One region of the Lysobacter oryzae DSM 21044 genome, then DNA from elsewhere that is predicted to be linked to it. Evidence: predicted binding sites of a transcription regulator. Region 1 holds the regulator's gene; each other region holds the start of a gene.
The links. Region 1 encodes HrcA, which represses chaperone genes, less so after heat shock. Its sites were predicted from a motif close to TTNGCACTCNNNNNNNNNGAGTGCNAA; they were not measured.
Positions count from the first base shown of each region.

Region 2: groES (co-chaperone GroES) is a predicted target of HrcA. The motif match lies at 3,707-3,733, and genes of this name have one in related genera.
Region 3: rpoH (RNA polymerase sigma factor RpoH) is a predicted target of HrcA. The motif match lies at 3,681-3,707, and genes of this name have one in related genera.

Region 1 covers NZ_JCANTQ010000008.1:490,901-497,669, reverse strand. The annotation lists gene dnaK (molecular chaperone DnaK) at 1-1,235, opposite strand, end outside; gene grpE (nucleotide exchange factor GrpE) at 1,403-1,909, opposite strand; gene hrcA (heat-inducible transcriptional repressor HrcA) at 2,022-3,077, opposite strand; gene recN (DNA repair protein RecN) at 3,217-4,893, shown strand; gene BP05_RS02565 (BaiN/RdsA family NAD(P)/FAD-dependent oxidoreductase) at 4,941-6,146, shown strand; gene BP05_RS02560 (hypothetical protein) at 6,147-6,638, opposite strand; gene BP05_RS02555 (HD domain-containing protein) at 6,638-6,769, opposite strand, start outside.
Region 2 covers NZ_JCANTQ010000013.1:64,599-71,367, reverse strand. The annotation lists gene BP05_RS12525 (protein-disulfide reductase DsbD family protein) at 1-519, opposite strand, end outside; gene cutA (divalent-cation tolerance protein CutA) at 547-882, opposite strand; gene BP05_RS12515 (endonuclease) at 981-2,732, opposite strand; gene BP05_RS12510 (helix-turn-helix domain-containing protein) at 2,822-3,217, opposite strand; gene groES (co-chaperone GroES) at 3,782-4,069, shown strand; gene groL (chaperonin GroEL) at 4,128-5,768, shown strand; gene BP05_RS12495 (TIGR03118 family protein) at 5,931-6,518, opposite strand; gene mddA (methanethiol S-methyltransferase) at 6,668-6,769, opposite strand, start outside.
Region 3 covers NZ_JCANTQ010000009.1:113,486-120,254, reverse strand. The annotation lists gene BP05_RS04265 (hypothetical protein) at 25-786, shown strand; gene BP05_RS04260 (XVIPCD domain-containing protein) at 813-2,717, shown strand; gene rpoH (RNA polymerase sigma factor RpoH) at 2,780-3,670, opposite strand; gene BP05_RS04250 (RNA polymerase sigma factor) at 3,869-4,456, shown strand; gene BP05_RS04245 (hypothetical protein) at 4,453-4,938, shown strand; gene BP05_RS04240 (DUF4097 family beta strand repeat-containing protein) at 5,003-5,920, shown strand; gene ung (uracil-DNA glycosylase) at 5,980-6,687, opposite strand; gene BP05_RS04230 (response regulator) at 6,718-6,769, opposite strand, start outside.

The DNA of each region.
Region 1 (6,769 bases):
ATCTTGGTGAACACGCCACCCAGGGTCTCGATGCCCAGCGACAGCGGCGTCACGTCCAGCAGCAGCACGTCCTTGACGTCGCCTTGCAGCACGCCGCCCTGGATCGCCGCGCCGACAGCGACGGCCTCGTCCGGGTTGACGTCCTTGCGCGGTTCCTTGCCGAAGAAATCGGTGACGGCCTGCTGCACCTTCGGCATGCGGGTCTGGCCGCCGACCAGGATCACTTCGCTGATCTCGCTGGCGCGCAGGCCGGCGTCGTTCAGCGCGATGCGGCACGGCTCGATGGTCTTCTTGACCAGGTCGTCGACGAGGGCTTCCAGCTTGGCGCGGGTCAGCTTGATGTTCAGGTGCTTGGGACCGGAGGCATCCGCGGTGACGTAGGGCAGGTTCACTTCCGTCTGCTGGGCCGAGGACAGCTCGATCTTGGCGCGCTCGGCCGCGTCCTTCAGGCGCTGCAGGGCCAGCGGGTCCTTGCGCAGGTCGATGCCCTGGTCCTTGTTGAATTCGTCGACGAGGTAGTCGATGACGCGCTTGTCGAAGTCTTCGCCGCCAAGGAAGGTGTCACCGTTGGTCGAAAGCACTTCGACCTGCATTTCCCCGTCGACCGAGGCGATCTCGATGATCGACACGTCGAAGGTGCCGCCGCCGAGGTCGTACACGGCCACCTTGCGGTCGCCGCCCTTCTTGTCCATGCCGTAGGCTAGCGCGGCCGCGGTCGGTTCGTTGATGATGCGCTTGACGTCGAGGCCCGCGATCTTGCCCGCGTCCTTGGTCGCCTGGCGCTGGCTGTCGTTGAAGTACGCCGGGACGGTGATGACGGCTTCGGTGACGGTTTCGCCCAGGTAGGCTTCGGCCGTCTTCTTCATCTTGGCCAGCACCTCGGCCGAGATCTGCTGCGGCGCCATCTTCTTGCCGTCGGCGGTTTCCACCCACGCGTCGCCGTTTTCATGCTGGGTGATCTTGTACGGGACGAGGCCGATGTCCTTCTGCACCTCGGCGTCGGTGAACTTGCGGCCGATCAGGCGCTTCACCGCGTAGAAGGTGTTCTTCGGATTGGTCACGGCCTGGCGCTTGGCCGAAGCGCCTACCAGGACTTCGCCGTCCTTGGTGAACGCCACGATCGACGGCGTGGTGCGGTCGCCTTCGGCGTTCTCGATGACGCGGGCCTTGCCGCCTTCCATGACCGCAACGCACGAGTTAGTCGTGCCCAGGTCGATGCCGATGATCTTTGCCATTGGTGTTTCCTCGCGGATCTGACTTTTGTGGTGTTGGCGGCATGGGCCGCCCGATGTGCGCTATCTGGGGCTGCAGGGCTACCAGTTCAAGCGCTGGAAACAGCTCGTGTCTCGATGCCATGGCGGGCTGCGGCCCTGTCGCAGACTGGCCGTCCCCGCGGCGCCGCTCAGTCGTGCTTGCTGACGGTCACCAGCGCCGGACGCAGCAGGCGCTCGTTCAGCAGCCATCCCTTCTGGTAGACCTGCACCACGTGGCCGGGCGCGTGGCCGTCACCCTCGACCATGCTCATGGCCTGGTGGTGTTCCGGATTGAAGGGCTGACCGGCCGGGTCCACCGCGACCAGGCCGTTGTCCGTGGCGACCTTGAGCAGCTGCCGCAGCGTGAGCTCCATGCCGTCGCGCAGGTGCTGCGCCGTATCGGCCTTCACCGCCAGGCCCGCCTCGAGGCTGTCGATCACCGGCAGCAGGTCGCCGAGCAGGCGCTCGTTGGCGAACTTGCGCGCCATCTCGATGTCCCGCGCCAGCCGCTTGCGCTGGTTGTCGAGTTCGGCGCGTTCGCGCAGCGCGTCCTCGCGCAGCCGCGCCACCTCGGTCCTCAACGCCTCCAGTTCCGCCGCCTGGGGGTTGGGGTCGTTGAGGTTCTTGTCGGTGCTGTCGTTGGCGGTCTCTTGCATTGGTTCGGTCGTCATCGTGGCCGTGGCTCTGCCTTGCGCGAAGTGCGCACTGGGCTGCAATGGGGCCACGGCCGCGCCGATTCAAGCGCGCCTTCACGCGGGAGGGACGGGATCAGGCGTGGCGGTCGGGCTGGATTGCCGCACCCAGCGCCTCGGCGGCGGCCTGGACGACGGGGATCACGCGGTCGTAGGCCATGCGGCTGGGGCCGATCACGCCGAGCACGCCCAGGACCTGGCCCCCGGCCGCGTACGGGGCGGTGACGAGCGACATGCCCTCCAGGGGGGCCAGGCCGGTTTCCTCGCCGATGAAGATGCGCACTCCCGGTGCGCGCACGGTGCGCTCGAGCAACTGCAGGATCTCGCGCTTGCGGGCAAAGGCTTCGAACAGCTCGCGCAGGCGGTCCAGGTCGGAGAGTTCCTGCACGCCCATCAAGCGGGTCTGCCCCGCAAGCACCATGTCGTCATTGCTGGGCGCGAGGGCCTGCTCGGCCAACTCCACCGACTGCGCCAGCAGCATCTCCATCTCGTCGCGCGCGTTGTGCAGTTCGCGCAGCAGGTGGGCGCGGATGTCCGTGAGGGTGCGTCCGGCGAAATGCGCGTTGAGGTAGTTGGCAACCCGTTCGAGCTCGCCAGAGTCGTAGGGGCGCCGGGTCTGGATGATCCGGTTCTGCACCTCGTTGTCGGCAAATATCAGGATCGCAAGCACGCGCTGCGCATCCAACGGGACGAACTCGATGCGGCGGAAGGCGAACTGCTCGCGCCGCGGCACGCTCACGACGCCGACGAAGTGGGTCATCGCCGACAGCAGCTCCGATGCGCTGCCCAGCAATGCCTGGGTGCCGGAGCCGGCCGGCAGTTCGCTGCGCAGCCGGGCCATCTCGCCTTCCGGCAAGGGCCGGACCTGCAGCAGCGAATCCACGAACAGGCGATAGCCCTGCGCGGTCGGAATGCGTCCGGCCGAGGTATGCGGCGCGCTCAGCAGGCCGATCTCTTCCAGGTCGGCAAGGATGTTGCGGATCGTCGCGGCGCTGACGTCGAGGCCGGCATGCCGGGCCAGGGTCTGCGAGCCCACCGGTTCCCCGCTCTGGATGTAGCGCCCGATCAGCGTTCGCAGCAGGTGCCGCGCGCGCGGGTCGAGGCTGGCGAGGTCGGCGGGGTGTCGGCTCATGCCCGGGATATAAAGCCGCACCGGGGCCGGCGCAAGCCGCCGGAGCCACCAGTTTCGGTTTGTGAGACGCAGCGCGGCTAGAAGGAGCGACCGGCCGCCCCCTGCGAATTCCGCAATCACCCCCGCTTACAATCCGCCCATGCTCTCCCAACTCGTCATCAAGGATTTCGCCGTCGTCCGCAGCGCCGAGCTGGATTTCGGCCGCGGGCTCACCGTCATTTCAGGCGAGACCGGCGCGGGCAAGTCGCTGCTGGTCGACGCGCTCGGACTCTTGTCCGGCCTGCGCGCCGACAGCGGCGTGGTCCGGCACGGCGCCGAACGGGCGGAGCTCACCGCCGTGTTCGCCCTCGACGACGCATCGCCGGCCCTCGCCTGGCTGCACGAGAACGACCTCGACGAGGGCAGTGGCGACCGCAGTTGCCAGATCCGCCGCGTGATCCGCGCCGATGGCGGGTCGCGCGCCTGGATCAATGGGCGACCGGCGACCGTCACCCAGCTCACCGAGCTGGCCGGATTGCTGGTTGAGATCCATGGGCAGCACGAGCACCAGGCGCTGCTCGCCCGCTCCAGCCAGCTGGCCCTGCTCGACGCGTACGGGCGCAACGATCGCGAGCTGTCCGAGGTCGCGGCTGCCGCCAGGCGCTGGAGCGAGCTGCTGCGCGAGCGCGACATCCTGCTTGCCCAGGGCGACGTCTCCGATCGCATCGGCTGGCTGGAGCACCAGTTCGCCGAACTCGACCGCGAGACTCTCGACGCCGATTCGTTGGCGAAACTGCAGGTCGACCACCGTCGCCATGCCCACGCCGCGGGCCTGATCGCCGCCTGCGACGGCGCGGTCGCGCAGCTGGGCGGGGACGAGGGACCGTCGCTGACCCGGGCCCTGCACCATGTGCGCGGCGAGCTGCAGCGGGTAGCCGAGCACGAGCCGCGCCTCAACGACGTCGACGCCATGCTCGACAACGCCGCGATCCAGGTCGACGAGGCGCTGGCCCTGCTGGACCGGGTGCGCAGCGACCTCGACGTCGATCCCGATGCGTTCGCCCAGCTGGAACGCCGGCTCGGCCGCATCCACGAACTTTCGCGCAAGCATCGCGTCCCGGCCGAGCAGCTCGCCGCCCAGCGCGATGCGATCGCCGAGGAACTTGATCGCCTGCGCGGCGCCGACGAACGCCTGCAGCGCCTCGACGACGAGATCGCCCAAGCACGAGCCCTGTGGCGCAAGGCAGCCGATGCCCTGGGCGCCAGGCGCCGCGATGCCGCCGGTGCGCTGTCGCGGGACACGACCGCGCTGATCGACGAACTGGGCATGGGCGGCGGCCGCTTCGAAGTCGCGCTCGAGCCGCTCGAGGCCGAACGTCCGGACCCGCAGGGCAACGAGCGGGCCGAATTCCTGGTCGCCGCGAACCTCGGCCAGCCGGCCAGGCCCCTGCGCAAGGTCGCGTCCGGCGGCGAACTGTCGCGCATCTCGTTGGCGATCGAGGTCGCGGCGCTGGGCCTGGACGCCGTGCCGACGATGGTGTTCGACGAAGTCGATTCGGGCATCGGCGGCGGCGTGGCCGAGATCGTCGGCCAGAAGCTGCGGGCGCTGGGCGCGTCCCGGCAGGTCCTCTGCGTCACCCACCTGCCCCAGGTGGCGGCCCAAGGCCACGCGCATTACCGGGTCAGCAAGGCGGCGAGCGAAGGCGTCACCCAGAGCGCCGTGCAGTCGCTGGACGCGAAGCAGCGCGAGGAAGAACTCGCACGCATGCTGGGTGGCGTGGAGATGACGCGCGAAGCCCGCGCGGCGGCGAAGCGCCTGTTGGCCGACGTCGAATAGATCCAAGGGACGACGGGCGCCGAAGCTGCCCCGTCCGCACTGACTCCATGCCCACGCACCCACCTGCTTCCGCCGCTGCCGTCGACGTCCTCATCATCGGCGGCGGTGCGGCAGGCCTCATGTGCGCGCTCACCGCCGGCCGACTCGGCAAGCGGGTGCTCCTGGTCGAGCACGCCAAGCGCGTGGGCAAGAAGATCCTGATGTCCGGCGGCGGGCGCTGCAATTTCACCAATACCGGCGCCTCGCCCGCGAACTACCTGTCGGCGAATCCGCACTTCTGCAAGTCGGCCCTCGCCCGCTACACACCCGCGCACTTCGTCGAGATGGTCGAGCGCCACGGCATCGCCTACCACGAGAAGGAACTCGGGCAGCTGTTCTGCGACGAATCGTCCAAGCTGATCGTGAAGATGCTGCTGGACGAATGCGCGGACGCCGGCGTGCGCATCGAAATCTCCTGCAGCATCGAGCGCGTGGTCCATGGTGACAGCGGCAGTTTCCACCTGCACAGCACGCGCGGCGTGTTCACCGCCCCGGCGCTGGTGGTGGCCAGTGGCGGGCTGTCGATCCCGAGCATGGGCGCGACCGGTTTCGGCTACGAGCTGGCACGCCAGTTCGGACACGACGTGATGCCCACGCGCGCCGGCCTGGTGCCGCTCACCCTCAGCGGCAAGCACCAGGAACGGCTGCAGGACCTGAGCGGCGTGGCGTTCCCGGTGGAGGCGCGTTGCAACCGCAAGTCGTTCTCCAATTACCTGCTCGTCACCCATCGCGGCGTGAGCGGGCCCGCGATCCTGCAGATCTCCTCGTTCTGGCAACCGGGCGACGACCTGCGCCTGGACCTGCTGCCGGGCATGGATGCGTTCGACACGCTGCAGCGCCTGCGCCACGAACGCGCATCGGCCGAACTCAAGACCGTGCTGGGCGACCTGCTGCCCAAGCGCTTCGCCCAGCGCCTGTGCGAACACTGGTTGCCGAACCGGCCGATGAAGCAGTTCAACGAACCGCAGCTGCGGGAAATGGCCAGCGTGCTCGCATCGTTCCCGCTGGTCGCCAGCGGCACCGAGGGCTACCGCACCGCGGAGGTCACGCTCGGCGGCGTCGACACCGACGGATTGTCCTCGTCCACGATGCAGTCCAAGCACGTACCGGGCCTGTACTTCATCGGCGAGGTGGTCGACGTGACCGGCTGGCTGGGCGGCTACAACTTCCAGTGGGCGTGGGCCTCGGCGCATGCGGCGGCAGAGGCGGCGTGACTACCGGGCCGGCGACCGCGCGGGCACCCGCGTAACCAGGGACCTGCACGCCGGCGCATCGCAATCGAGGTATTTCACTTGATTGCCGCGCTTCAACACCACCTGGCCGGCGGCGTTGATGGTGAACTGCCACGTTCGCCCCTCCCTGCGCACAAGTCCACCGACCCTGCAGGGCGAGGTGCCGCGCTGGCGCTGCCGATAGGCCCGTGCATCGACCTCGCGACTCAGGGCGATCAAGGCTTCCGCCTGCGGACCTGTCCATGTCCACTGCCGGCAGGTGGCGGCGTCACCCTCTTGGGCGGAGGCCGCTGGATCGACTTCCGCACTGGACAGGGCGGTCACGATGACGCCCTCTACCATCGGCGCGCGCGGGGCCTCGGCCGTGGGCGGCGAGGACTCGGCGGCGGGGCGGCACGACGGGAGGAGGATCAGGAACGCGAGGGAAACCCATGCCCCCACGCGCAGCCTTCCAACCAGGATCGAGGCGCCCATCAGCGCTTCTCCGTCACTGCTCGCCGCAAGTTGATCCGCGCCTGCGCATCCAGGCGCTGGTGGAACCAGTCGCTGAGGAAGATCCGCTCCTTGCCCAGCAGGGCCTTGAGGAAGCGGCGCCGGTTGAGCTT
Region 2 (6,769 bases), on a different contig from region 1:
ACCCAGTGGCACGCCGCGTGCGGCGTTGTTGCCGAATGCGACGACCGGCTCGTCGTCAGCCACGGCTTTGGGCAACGACACGGTCACGTTGCGCGTCTGCGGCGGGTAGCAGATGCCGGCGTCGGCGCAGCCCTGGTAACGCACCTTGAGCGTGGTCGTGGCGGCGCGTGCCTTGCCCGCGAGCACCACCGTCAGGTCATCGCGGTAGGTTTCGACGCGGCCGAAGATCTCGTCCGTGTGCGGCACGCCGGCCGGGATCTGTGGCGGCGCGGCCTCGAAACCGCCATCGCTCTGGATGCGCAGCTGGTGCCGATAGAGGTAGCAGCCCGGGGCGATCGTCCAGTGCAGTTCGATGCGATCGCTGGCCATCGCCTGTGTCGACAGGACGAACGCCGACTCGACCGGCAGCAGGTTGTCACGGTCGGTGCACGAGGGCGCGGCCCAGGCGGGCGCCGTGCAGGCTGCGAGGAGCGCGGCAGAGGCGAGCACGCGATATAGGAAAGGACGCAGAGCGCGCAGGCGCAGGGCGGAAACGGACATTCGGATCTAGCTGCCTTGGGCGGAGGTGGGGGCGGTCTCGGCCACTACCCATTCGAGATAGGCGGGCAGGCCGGAGCGGACTTCGACCGCGACCAGCTCGGGCAGTTCGTAGGGATGCAGGCTGCGCAGCCGGGCGGTCATGGCGTCCAGACGGTCGGCCGTGGTCTTGATCAGCAGCATGACTTCGGCGGCCTGCTCGATCTCGCCTTGCCAACGGTAGGTCGAGTGCACCCCGGGCAGCCGGTTCACGCAGGCGGCGAGGCGTTCGGCGACCAGCGTCCGCGCGATCCGGTCGGCGCTCGCGACATCGGGGCAGGTGCTGTAGGCAAGCAGGACGGACATGGCGCGATTGTAGCGGCCCGCGCCATCGGGCCTGTTTGCCGCACCAACGGAAAAGCCCGGGGTCGCCCCCGGGCTCTTCGTCAGCGGGCCCGGTGGGCTCAGTTCAACTGGCAGCTGGCCGGCTTGGCCGAGGTGAAGAGGCTCGACGTGGCCCATTCCGGATGGTCGATGAAGGGGTTGCGGTTGCCCTGGAAGCTGTAGATCACTTCATTGCGTTCGCGCTCGCCGGCATCGGGCGGGTCGGCCTGGTGCCAGGCCAGCAGGGTCGAGAGCAGGCCCATGTAGGCCGGCGAGGCCGAGGTGATCACGATCTTGCTGCGGTCGTCGGTGACTTCGAGGTCCGGCTCGCCCTGCCCGTTCTGGTCGACGCCGCCTTCGTACCGGATCGCCATGTACAGCACCGCGCGCGCGACATCGCCCTTGCGGTGGCCCCAGACCTGGAACGAGCCGCTGTTGCCGTCCGGCCCCTTCACCCAGTTCGAGTTGCCCGGGTAGATGCCGCTGCCGCCGCCGAAGCCGTTGTTCGCCTCGGTGGCGCGCTCGCCGCAGCCGCTGGCCAGCGTGCAGTCGGCGTAGGGCTTGTTGCCGCGGTCGGCATTCCAGGTCGCGTCGCTCAGGTACAGCATGTGCGTGTCGGTGTAGGGCGAGTAGGGCAGGCCCTTGTCGCCGGTCGCGGTGCCGAAGCCGAGCGAGTTCGGCCAGGTGTGTTCGCGGTTGTAGGTCAGGCCGGTGCCGGTGCCCGCGCGTTCGCTGCCCTTGATGTAGCTGCGGTTGCGGTACACGTCGAGGATGCGGCCGGCGTTGTTGGGATCCTCGTCGGCGATCTCGAGGATGCTCCAGGTGTTGGTGGTGCCGCCGCTGTACGGATAAGCGGTGTGGTTCTTGATCGTCTCGTGCAGCGAGCAGCGCAGTTGGCTGGCGCTGCTGGCGTTGACGTGCGCGTAGTAGCCGGTGCCGCCGCTGGCGGCGACGGTGAAGGTCGCCACCTTGTTCTGCGCCAGCTTCGCGCCACCCGTGTCGGTGACCTTGGTGGCGTCGATGGTGAAGGTGCACGACTCGCTGCCCGCGAGCGTCGCGCCGGTGGTGATGGTGAAGCTGGTGCCGCTGGCGGGATAGGTCAGCGCGACCGCGCCGGACTGCGTGCACTGCAGCGAGAACGCGCCGCTCGCGAGCGTGACCGCCTCACTGAAGGTGGCGGCCAGGTCGGTCGCCGGGGCGACGCCGGTGGCGCCATCAATGGGCGACGTGGACACCACCGTCGGCGGCGGATTGGGTGCGCTGAAGCTCTGGCTGTTGTTGCAGGCGCCGAAGGTCTGCGTCGCCGAAGCGCGCCAGGTGAACTGGCCGTAGCCGGTGCCCGTGCCGCCCAGTTGCAGCGAGGTGTTGCTGGGCGACTCGTTCTCCGACACCGGCAGGTTGCTGCTGGTGAGGCCGCTGGCCGGGCCGTTGGAGCCCGTCACCGCACCTTCGTAACTGAGGAACTGCACGACCTGGCCGCTGCCATTGACCAGCGCGATGGCGTCGTTGGCGCCGTTCTGGATGCCGTTGGCCGCGTAGCTGAGCGTGGCGATGCGCACGCTGCCGCCGCAGGTGACCGTGCTGCCAGCCGGCAACAGGTCGTTGTCGTAGTAGGTCGCGGCGGACGGCGTGGAGCCGTTGTAGAGGTACAGGCGATAGCTGGCGAGGTTCTCGCCGGCGGTGGCGACGACTTCAACGCGTTCGCCGGTATCGCTGCCGGTGTTGTCGTAATGGATCTCGTTGATGAAGACTTCGGCCGACGCCGCCCATGGCGTCAGTGCGAGTACGGCGGCGAACACGCGGCGCTTTGCGCCGGAAACCGACAGCGTCATGCAGGACTCCCCTCCCGAAAGAAGGGGCGACTCTAACGGGGTGATGTGACAGCCGCATGCGGCAGCGCCGCACCGCGGGCTCGCCAGCGCTAGCGGGCGCTGCCGATCTTGCGTCCGGTGCGTAGCGAGGCGAGTTGCTCCACCACTTCCACCAGCGGCGCGCGCGAGCGCGTCGGGGCGTCGCGGAAGGCGAGGATCAGGCGCAGTTCGATCGGGTCTTCGATCAGCAGCGCATCGGCGGCGGCGACCGAGTCCAGCGCGGTATCGCTGGACAGGCTCATCTTTCCGCGGCCGGTGGCGAGCCACTCGAACTGGACGCCGCAGGCGAGCGCCACTTCGCGCATGTGGGTGACGCTCGGGTGCTTGCCGTTGTTGGTTTCCCAGTGGCTGACTGCACTGCGCTGCACGCCGATGGTGCCGGCAAGGGCGGACTGGGACAGGCCGGCGTGACGCCGGGCCAGGCGGATACGTTGCTGCGGCGTCATGTCAGCGTGATTCCCGAGGCCGGAAATGGGCGAAGTGTTACCGCTAGTCACCTAGACATCAACAGACACCAAGCGGTGTGCGCCGGTGGTCTCCTAAATAAAAGTTAAACATTTAGATATCAAACACTTAATCTAAAGTTGGCCGCCAAAGCGATACCGATAGTCAACAAATGACTACGATTTCATACTGGACAAGCCGCTACCGCGAGCACAAATTGGCCCCGTCCGGCAAGGATGTCGGCGTCGACAAGAGGTCAGGTAAGGAGACGCGGCGCGGGACTGCGCCAAGCTGAGGACGGCCATCTCCAAACCAGAAAGAGCGCGAACCCCTGTCCGCGCTCTTTCTTTCTTTTTGGCCCGCCCAGTTGCGCTCTCCAAGGTCCGAACGTCCCCCGTTCGGACTTTTTTCTTTTCCGGCGCTTGAAAGCCCGGTGCCTGCCCCCATCTGCTCGCAGTCCCGGCTCGTCCGGGTCTTTCTACGTCCCAGGTCTGGCACTCGCCGCAAGCGACTGCCAACGCCCGGGTCTTTTTTCCGATCAATCAACCAGTTATGTGAGGGTTGCCATGAACATCAAGCCGCTGTTCGACCGCGTGGTCATCAAGCGCATGGAAGAAGAAAAGCTGTCCGCGGGCGGCATCGTGATCCCGGACTCGGCCACCGAGAAGCCGATCAAGGGCGAAGTCGTCGCCGTCGGCGAGGGCAAGGTCTTTGACAACGGCAACGTCCGCGCCCCGAAGGTCAAGGTCGGCGACAAGGTCCTGTTCGGCAAGTACAGCGGCACCGAGGTGAAGCTCGACGGCACCGAATACCTGGTGGTGAAGGAAGACGACATCTTCGCGGTCATCGCCTGATAGCACGTCGCTCCTGCTCTTTTCTTTTCGACTGAATTCTTTTTTGAGGTAATCCGCAATGGCTTCCAAGGAAATCCGTTTCGGTGAGGACGCGCGCACCAAGATGCTGCGCGGCGTCAACGTGCTCGCCAATGCCGTCAAGGCAACGCTCGGCCCGAAGGGCCGCAATGTCGTGCTCGAGAAGAGCTACGGCGCTCCCACCATCACCAAGGACGGCGTGTCCGTCGCCAAGGAAATCGAACTGGCCGACAAGTTCGAGAACATGGGCGCGCAGATGGTGAAGGAAGTCGCTTCCAAGACCTCCGACAATGCCGGTGACGGCACCACGACCGCCACCGTGCTGGCGCAGGCGCTGATCCGCGAAGGCATGAAGGCGGTCGCCGCCGGCATGAACCCGATGGACCTCAAGCGCGGCATCGACAAGGCCGTGGTCTCGGCCGTCGAAGAGCTGAAGAAGATCTCCAAGCCGTCGTCGACCTCGAAGGAAATCGCCCAGGTCGGCACCATCTCCGCGAACAGCGACGCCAACATCGGCGACCTGATCGCGCAGGCGATGGACAAGGTCGGCAAGGAAGGCGTGATCACCGTCGAGGACGGCTCGGGCCTGGAGAACGAACTCGACGTCGTCGAGGGCATGCAGTTCGACCGCGGCTACCTGTCGCCGTACTTCATCAACAACCAGCAGTCGATGCAGGCCGAACTGGAAGATCCGTTCATCCTGCTGCACGACAAGAAGATCTCCAACGTTCGCGAACTGCTGCCGGTGCTTGAAGGCGTCGCCAAGGCCGGCAAGCCGCTACTGATCGTGGCCGAGGAAGTCGAAGGCGAAGCCCTCGCCACCCTCGTCGTCAACACCATCCGCGGCATCGTCAAGGTCTGCGCGGTGAAGGCCCCGGGCTTCGGCGACCGTCGCAAGGCGATGCTGGAAGACATGGCCGTCCTCACCGGCGGCACCGTGATCTCCGAGGAAGTCGGCCTGCAGCTCGAGAAGGCCACGATCAAGGACCTCGGCCGCGCCAAGAAGATCCAGGTCTCGAAGGAAAACACCACCATCATCGACGGCGCCGGCGAAGTGTCGGGCATCGAGGCGCGCATCAAGCAGATCAAGGCGCAGATCGAAGAGACCTCTTCGGACTACGACCGCGAGAAGCTGCAGGAGCGCGTGGCCAAGCTGGCCGGCGGCGTGGCCGTCATCAAGGTCGGCGCCGCTACCGAAGTCGAGATGAAGGAAAAGAAGGCCCGCGTCGAAGACGCGCTGCACGCCACCCGCGCTGCCGTGGAAGAAGGCATCGTCCCGGGCGGCGGCGTCGCGCTGCTGCGCGCCAAGGCGGCGATCGCCGGCCTGAAGGGCATCAACGAAGACCAGAACCACGGCATCGCCATCGCCCTGCGCGCGATGGAAGCGCCGCTGCGCGAGATCGTGACCAACGCCGGCGAAGAGCCGTCGGTCATCCTCAACAAGGTCATCGAAGGCAAGGGCGCCTTCGGCTACAACGCCGCCACCGGCGAGTACGTCGACATGCTCGAAGCCGGCATCCTCGACCCGACCAAGGTCACCCGCACCGCGCTGCAGAACGCCGCGTCGATCGCCGGCCTGATGATCACGACCGAAGCGATGGTCGCCGAGCTGCCGAAGAAGGACGAACCGGCGATGCCGGGCGCCGGCGGCATGGGCGGCATGGGCGGCATGGACTTCTAAGTTCCTGTTATCCGTGCGGCTGAAGCCGCCGGATAACTCGCCGCGTTGGAGCCGCCGTGGAGCGGCGGCTCAACGCGGCGGAGTCCGAATCGGGAAAAGCCCTGCAGCGATGCAGGGCTTTTCTTTTTGGCCGATGCGTCGTGCCGCGGAGCGGCTCCTGGCTCATCGCTCGATCAGGTCGAGTCGTCCATACAGCCCATGCTCCTCGTCGTCCGGGCCCGAGGCGAAGAACAGCGTGTTCACCGGCTGGTTGGCGAAGCCATTGCCGAAGGCGATGCCCCACAGGCCTTCGATTTCGATCGGACGCATCCGGCTGTCGCGCAATGGCCCCATCGGAAAACCGAACACCGGCTCGAAGGCGTTGATGCGGCCGTCGCCGAAGTTGCCGATCAGCAGTGCGTTGCTGAAGGTGCCGAACCGCGCCGGCGCCAGCGCGATGCCCCAGGGCGCATTGAGGCGTCCGCGGCTGGCCACGCGCCGGATCAGTGCTCCGTTGGGCGTGTAGACGTCGACATAGCCCAGTCCCGGCCCGACCACCTCGTCAGCCATGGCGGCGTCCTGCTTGGCATAAGTGACGTAGATGTCGCCACCGATGGCCTGGATGCCGAATGGCGCGAAGCCGCCGGGGATGCCTGGGTCGGTGAATGCGCCAGGTGGCAGTTGCACCGGCTGGAACGTACTGTCGAACACGTCGATTCGGGCGTGGAATTTCGCCGGCGAACACTGTGCACTGGAGACGCAGGGCTTCATGGAGGGCGGGCGAGATCGCGGCGCGCGAGGTGCTGGCACAGCGCGGTCTCGGGCGATTCCCCTTCATCCGCCTGCGAAAGATCGCGGCGACCGCATGACTGCGCGCGGCGCACCGCACCCGTGCGGATGCGGTGCGCCACGCGAACCGATCATTGCTGCGCAGGCTGTGGCGCCGTTGCGCCGGTTTCCGGGGCAGCGCGTCGCTTCGGCCACGGCAGCAGCATGGGCACCCGGCGCTGGTACTCGCGGTA
Region 3 (6,769 bases), on a different contig from region 1:
CTTCAACCGGCCAAGGAGGCCACGATGCCTGACGCATCCATTCCCGTCCCCGTAACGCCCACGCCTGGCGAAGCCATCAGCGCGATCTTCGACAACCCTGGGGATGGCTCCGCGGCCTACGAGGTGGAGAACGGAAGCTGGGCGCACTTCTGGTACGGGCGCCGCTTCGAGGCGGCCGGCAAGCAGTACTACACCGCATTCGTCTATCAGACTCCCGAGAAGTACGGGAAGGATCCGGCAGAGGACTATCCTGATCCGGCCACACCGGCCGCCATCACGCAGGCAACATTCGTTCTCATGGACGACCGAACTGGCAAGCGCTGGAACCTGGTCGGCGCACAACGCCACATTGGCGATTTCGGAGCGTTCGAAAAGGGTCCCACGATTGATGCCGGCCGCCAGCCGGAGACGTATCGCACCGTGGACGGGCACGAGCTACTGAGCGTTGCCGCTTGGGTTGCCGCCCCCGGAGGCATCCGCCAGCAAACGGCTGAACTCTTCTTGCTCAGCCCTGCGGACTTGCGCTGGACCCATGTGGGTAGCCTCGCCACTGGTGAGGAAAACACCGCGGACTGCGAAGCCGGTGCGTCCTCGCTGGTGCGGTGCACCAGCAGCAAGGGTACGCTGCGCTTTGAATCGACTCCGGAAGCTCCGATGCCGGATGTGGTGGTCGCGCTCGCCGGCACCACCCTCGACGAACATGGCCAAGTGCGCGAGATCGACGCCCGCGCGTCCACGCGCTACCGCTTCAATGCGCAGGAGTCGCGCTACGACGCTGTGCAGTAACTCAGTGACAGGCCAAGGAGGCCTCTATGGCAAGGGACTACAGCCGCAGTGAAGTACTGGACATCATCGAAGCCGAAGCGCGTGAACGCGGCATCCCGCGCGATGATTTCCTGCGATTCGCGTACATCGAGACCGGGGGCACCTTCGACGAAACTGCCAGTCGCGGTCCTCGCGGAGCCAAAGGCCTCTTCCAGTTCGTACCGAGCACCGCACGAGCCTATGGCATCGAAGGCAGGGAACTGGATCCGGTGGTCAATACGGATGCAGCAGCACGCCTGTATCTCGAGAACCAGCGCATCCTGACCTCGCGGCACCGCGACAATCGGGCTCCCTACCTGTCCGGACAGTCCAATCCCGATGGGCTGGACATGTACCTGGCCCACCAGCAGGGCGCCGGCGGATACGCCTCGATACAGGCAGCGCTCGCCAACGGACGGTTTTCACGCGCAGATACGCGCGACAACATTCTCAATAACGTCAGTCCACGCGACGTCGAACGCGTTACGGGAAACGCCTACGGCGATTTCGCAAGGCTTTCCGACCGCGACCTCGCCAGCGTCTATGTGCGCTACTGGGATACCAAGTTCGACCGCATCCGCATTCCGGAAAAGCAGATCGAGCCGCCGGTACAGTCGGTTGCGCCGCGTGGCGTGACGCCTCCGATCGCGTCTTCTGCTCCCGGGCTTTCGCTCGACGAGGCCTATGCCCAGACCGTTCGCTTTGACCACGTGCGTTATGGAATGGGCGATAAGAACGCCGAAGCGGGGAGCATCGACTGCTCCGGCTGGGTAGTCCACCTGCAGAACGCGACCATGGCGGAGGTCAATCGTGAAGCCGGTCGATCTGTGTTTGCGCCTGCGGACCGTTTCGACAAGATCTACGATGCGGCTGCCACGATCGTGCAGAAGGCATCACGACGTTCGGGCGTAATGCTTGAAGGTGCTGCAGTAACGGCGGGCAATCTTCGCGAAGGCATGGTGATCGGCGAAGACAATGGGCCGAAGTTCGACGCCAACGGCAGGCAATGGGACGCCGGCCGCTACAAAGGCATCGACCACATCACGATGGTCGTCCGCGACCCCCATGACGGCAAGCTCATGGTCAGCCAGTCACGCGGCGGCGAAGGCGTGGAAATGATTCCACTCGACCGCTACCTGCAATCGAAGCAGAGCCGGGGCGTGGCCCTGTATGCCACGGATCCGCTGGCCAAGGCGCGGGACATGATCCAGGGCCAGGGCCAGTCGCAAGCCGCGCAGACCGCTCTTTCCACGGCAACGCAAGCCAAGCCGTCCGATGCGGCCGGCGTCGCTTCCTTGAAGACGGGCGACAAGGGGCAGGAAGTGACGCGGCTGCAGGAAACGTTGCGCCGGCTTGACTATCGCGATGCAGAAGGCCACCCGCTGGTGGCCGATGGCGATTTCGGCGATCGCACCCGGCAGGCACTGCAGGCATTCCAGCGCGAGCATGGCCTCAAGGGGCTCGGCATCGCCGGACCGAAAACCCGGGAACTGCTTCAACATGCCGACCAGCAGCTGCTCACACACCCCGGCCACCCGCAACACGCCCGCTATCAGCAGGTCCTGGACCAGGTGCACGCGGCCGAAGCGCAACGCGGCATCAAACCAGGACCGCATAGCGAGCAACTGGCGGGCGCACTGACGGTCGAGGCGGTCCGGGAACGGATCGAGCGCATCGATCGGGTGGAATTGAACGCGCAGGGCACGCTGGCGCGCGTGGTCCAGGTCAATCCGCTACGCGACGAGCCGGCTCTCAACCGGGCCACCGATGCCATCAGCACCCGCCAGGCGTCATTGCAGCCGATCGTGGAAAGCAGCCTGCAGACGCAGCAGGTGGCCATCAACGTGCGCATGCAGCAGCAGGAGGAGCAGCACCTGCTCGCACACACGCCGAAGCCGTCCCCGGTCCACTGAGGTCACGAACGAGAACGGCCCGGATGTCCGGGCCGTTCCGTTCCTTGCGCTGCGGCTCGAGCTCAGGCCGCGAACAGCGCCTTCATCTTCTTCAGCGCGTTCGCCTCGATCTGGCGGATGCGCTCGGCGCTGACGCCGTATTCGTCGGCCAGTTCCTGCAGCGTGATCTTGCTGTCCGCATCGAGCCAGCGACGCTTGATGATGTCGCGCGAGCGGGCATCCAGGTTGGCCAGGCCTTCGCGTAGCAGCTCCAGCTGGTTGTCCTCGTTGTCCGCGCGTTCGTACGCCTGCGACGGATCCTCGGCGTCGGTACGCAGGTACGCGGCCGGCGAGGGCGGTGCGTGTTCGTCATCCTCGTCGGCCGGCGCATCGAAGCCGATGTCGCGGCCGGACAGGCGCGATTCCATCTCCAGCACTTCGCGTTCGGACACATTGAGGTCGGCGGCGACGGCGCGCACCTCTTCCGCGTTCATCCAGCCCAGGCGGGTCTTGGACTTGCGCAGGTTGAAGAACAGCTTGCGCTGCGCCTTGGTCGTGGCGACCTTGACGATGCGCCAGTTCTTCAGGATGAACTCGTGCATCTCGGCACGGATCCAGTGCACCGCGAACGACACCAGGCGCACGCCCTGCTCCGGATCGAAGCGCTTCACCGCCTTCATCAGGCCGATGTTGCCTTCCTGGATCAGGTCGCCCATCTGCAGGCCGTAGCCGTTGTAGCCGCGGGCCACGTGCACGACGAATCGCAGGTGCGAGTGCACCAGGTCGCGGGCGGCGTCGAGGTCTTCTTCGTCGCGGAAGCGGCGCGCGAGCGCCTGCTCGTCCTCGGCGGTGAGCACCGGGATCTGGTGCACCGCGCCGATGTAGGCATCCAGCGAACCGAGCGCTGCCAGTCCGCTGAAGGCGGGGATCGGCAGGTTGTTGGCGATGAGGGCGGTGGAGTCGGTCTGGGTCATGGCAGGGATCTTAGCAGTCGGGGTATGGGACTGCTAAAGGGTGAAAAGGTTCCGGAGCGTTGCACTGGTGGAACGGGCCGCACCCCGACGGAAGCCTGTTCATGGGGCCGTCGGGAGACCCGGACAAGGCGGATTCTGCGGGGGCGGGCGTCACGAGCCCGTTTAAACGGCTGCGGCCGGTCCTGCATCTGTATGGCTATGCTCACCGCCGTCATGCCCATCCCGACCGACAGCAGCCCCGACGGCGGGGCCGAGGACGAGCGCGCCCTGGTCGGGGCCGCCGCACGCGGGGAGGTCGCCGCGTTCGAGGCCCTGTACCGGCGCCATGCCGGGCGCATCCATGGCGTCATCGCCCGCCTGGTCGGCGGGCACGGCTCGCGGGCCGACGACCTCACCCAGGACGCATTCGTCCGCGCCTGGCAGGCCCTGCCGGCCTTCCGCTTCGAGTCCGCTTTCGCGACCTGGCTGCACCGGCTGGCGGTCAATACCGCACTGATGGAGCTGCGCAGCCGCCGCAGCCGTCCCCAGGACGACGGCGACGAGGAGGCCTTCGACGGCCTGGGCACCCCCGACTCCGCCGGCCACGCCACCGCGCTGTCGATGGACCTGGAACGCGCCGTCGCCAGCCTGCCGCCGCGCGCCCGCGCGGTGCTGGTCCTGTACGACGTGGAAGGCTGGCAGCACGAGGAAATCGCGGCCGAACTCGGCATGGCCGTCGGCAGCTCGAAAGCGCAATTGCACCGTGCCCGGCATCTGCTGCGGACACGGCTGGAGGCACACGCATGAATACCCCGGACAACCAGAACGACTTCCCCGATGCCCTGCGCTGGCAGCTGCGGGCCCTGCGCCAGGACACCACCCCGCCGCACGACCTCTGGCCCGGCATCGCCGCACGCCTGGCACCGCAACGGGCACCGGCGACCCGGCCGCACCGCTGGCTGCGCTCGCTGGCACTGGCGGCAAGCCTGGTGCTGGCGGTGGGCACGGCCGGCTGGTTCGCGCGCACGAGCCAGGTGGCCGCGTCGCAATCCCCGACCCTGGTCCAGCGCGAAGCCGATGGCCTCGTGCGCCAGTACCAGGCGGCGCTGCAGGAAGTGCAGGCGCCGATCCCGGCGAGCCTGCAGCCCACCGCCGAAGCGCTCGATCGCGACGTCGCCGTGATCCGCGCCGCGCTCGCACGCGATCCGGATTCAGTGCGGTTGCTGGAGCAACTGCGGCGCACGTACGCCCATCGCCTGGCGCTCGCGCAACGCGTGGCCTACACCTGATCCGCCCTTCGATCCCTCGACCCGATTACCCGATTCCATGCTCACGCAGTCCCGGAGAACCACCATGTCCCGATTCCCCCTCCTGGCCGCCGGCGCGCTCGTCGCGGCTTCGCTCTCCGGCACCGCGCTGGCCGCGACACCGATCAACGAAACCCGCCCGCTGGATGCGCGCGGCCACCTGGTCGTCGAGAACCTCAAGGGCCGCATCGAGGTGCGGGCCTGGGACCGCCGTGAGGTGAAGATCGAAGGCAGCCTCGGCCAGGGCGTGGAGAAGCTGGAAATCAGCGGCGATGCCCAGCACCTGTCGGTGAAGGTGAAGTACCCCAAGACCGGTGGCCTGGGCTTCTTCTCCGGCAGCGACAAGAGCGAGCCCTCGCAGCTGCGGCTGATGGTGCCGCTGCAGGCGGACCTCGAGATCGACGCGGTCTCCGCGGACGTGGACGTCAGCGGCCTCGCCTCGGGCGAATTGTCGATTGACAGCGTCAGCGGCGACGTCAGCGTCGTCGGTGCGCCGCGCGAGGCGGTCATCGACAGCGTGAGCGGCGACCTGAAGCTGATCCTCAACAGCGCCAAGGTCAGCACCGAGAGCGTGAGCGGCGACATCGACCTGCGCGGCCGCCTCGGCGGCGAAGTGCACGTGGAAACGGTTTCGGGCGACGTCGACCTGTCCGTGCACCAGAGCAACGTGCAGAAGCTCAGCGGCAATACCGTATCGGGCGACATGCGCATCAACACCGCGCTGGCCCCGGCCGGCCGCATTGGCCTGGAGAGCGTGAGCGGCAATCTCTCGCTGCGCATGCCGGCGAACCTGTCCGCGCAGGTGCGCGGCGAAAGCTTCAGTGGCGAGCTGTACGCTCCCGACGTGCAGGTGAGCCGGCCCAAGCACGGTCCCGGCTCGAACTTCGAGCACCGCTACGGCAGCGGCAATGGTGAAATCTCGCTGGAATCGTTCTCGGGCGATGCGCGGCTGCAGTTCGACTGAGGCTACCTCGCAGAGACGAGGAAAAGTGCCGGCGCGTCCGGCACTTTTCGCTTACCGGTCTAGCCGGGCTCCGCGCGCGTCGGCAGGGACCAGTCGATGGGCTGCATGCCGTGTTGCACCAGGTAGCGGTTGGCGGCGGAAAAATGCCCGCAGCCGATGAAGCCGCGATGCGCCGACAGCGGCGACGGGTGCGGCGCCTTCAGCACCAGGTGCCGGCGCGGGTCGATCACCTTGCCCTTGGCCTGCGCGTAGCTGCCCCACAGCATGAACACCAGGTGCTCGCGCTCGCGGTTGAGCCGGTCGACGATGTGGTCGGTGAAGCCTTCCCAGCCCTTGCCCTGGTGGGCGCCGGCATGGCCTTCCTCCACCGTGAGCACGGCATTGAGCAGCAACACGCCCTGCTCGGCCCAATGCATGAGGCAACCGTGGCCGGGGCGCGGGATGCCGAGGTCGCGCTGGATCTCCTTGTAGATGTTCTCCAGCGACGGGGGCACGGCGATGCCGGGCTGCACGGAAAAGCACAGCCCATGCGCCTGGCCGGCGCCGTGGTACGGATCCTGTCCCAGGATCACGACCTTGACGTCTTCGAACGCGGTTGCGCCCAGCGCCGCGAAGATCTGCGGCCCGGGTGGATAGATGCGGGCGCCCTGCGCCGTGCGCTCGCGCAGGAACGCCGAGAGTTCGCGCATGTCGTCGCGCTGCAGGTAGTCGCCGACGCGCGACTTCCAGGAGGGTTCGAGCTTGATCCGGTCGGCCGCTTCGTTCATGCGTACAGCATAGCCACGGGTCGCGGAGGGCTAGGCGTCCAGCGTGCGCTGTTCCGGCATCCGTGCCACGCGCAGCTGGAAC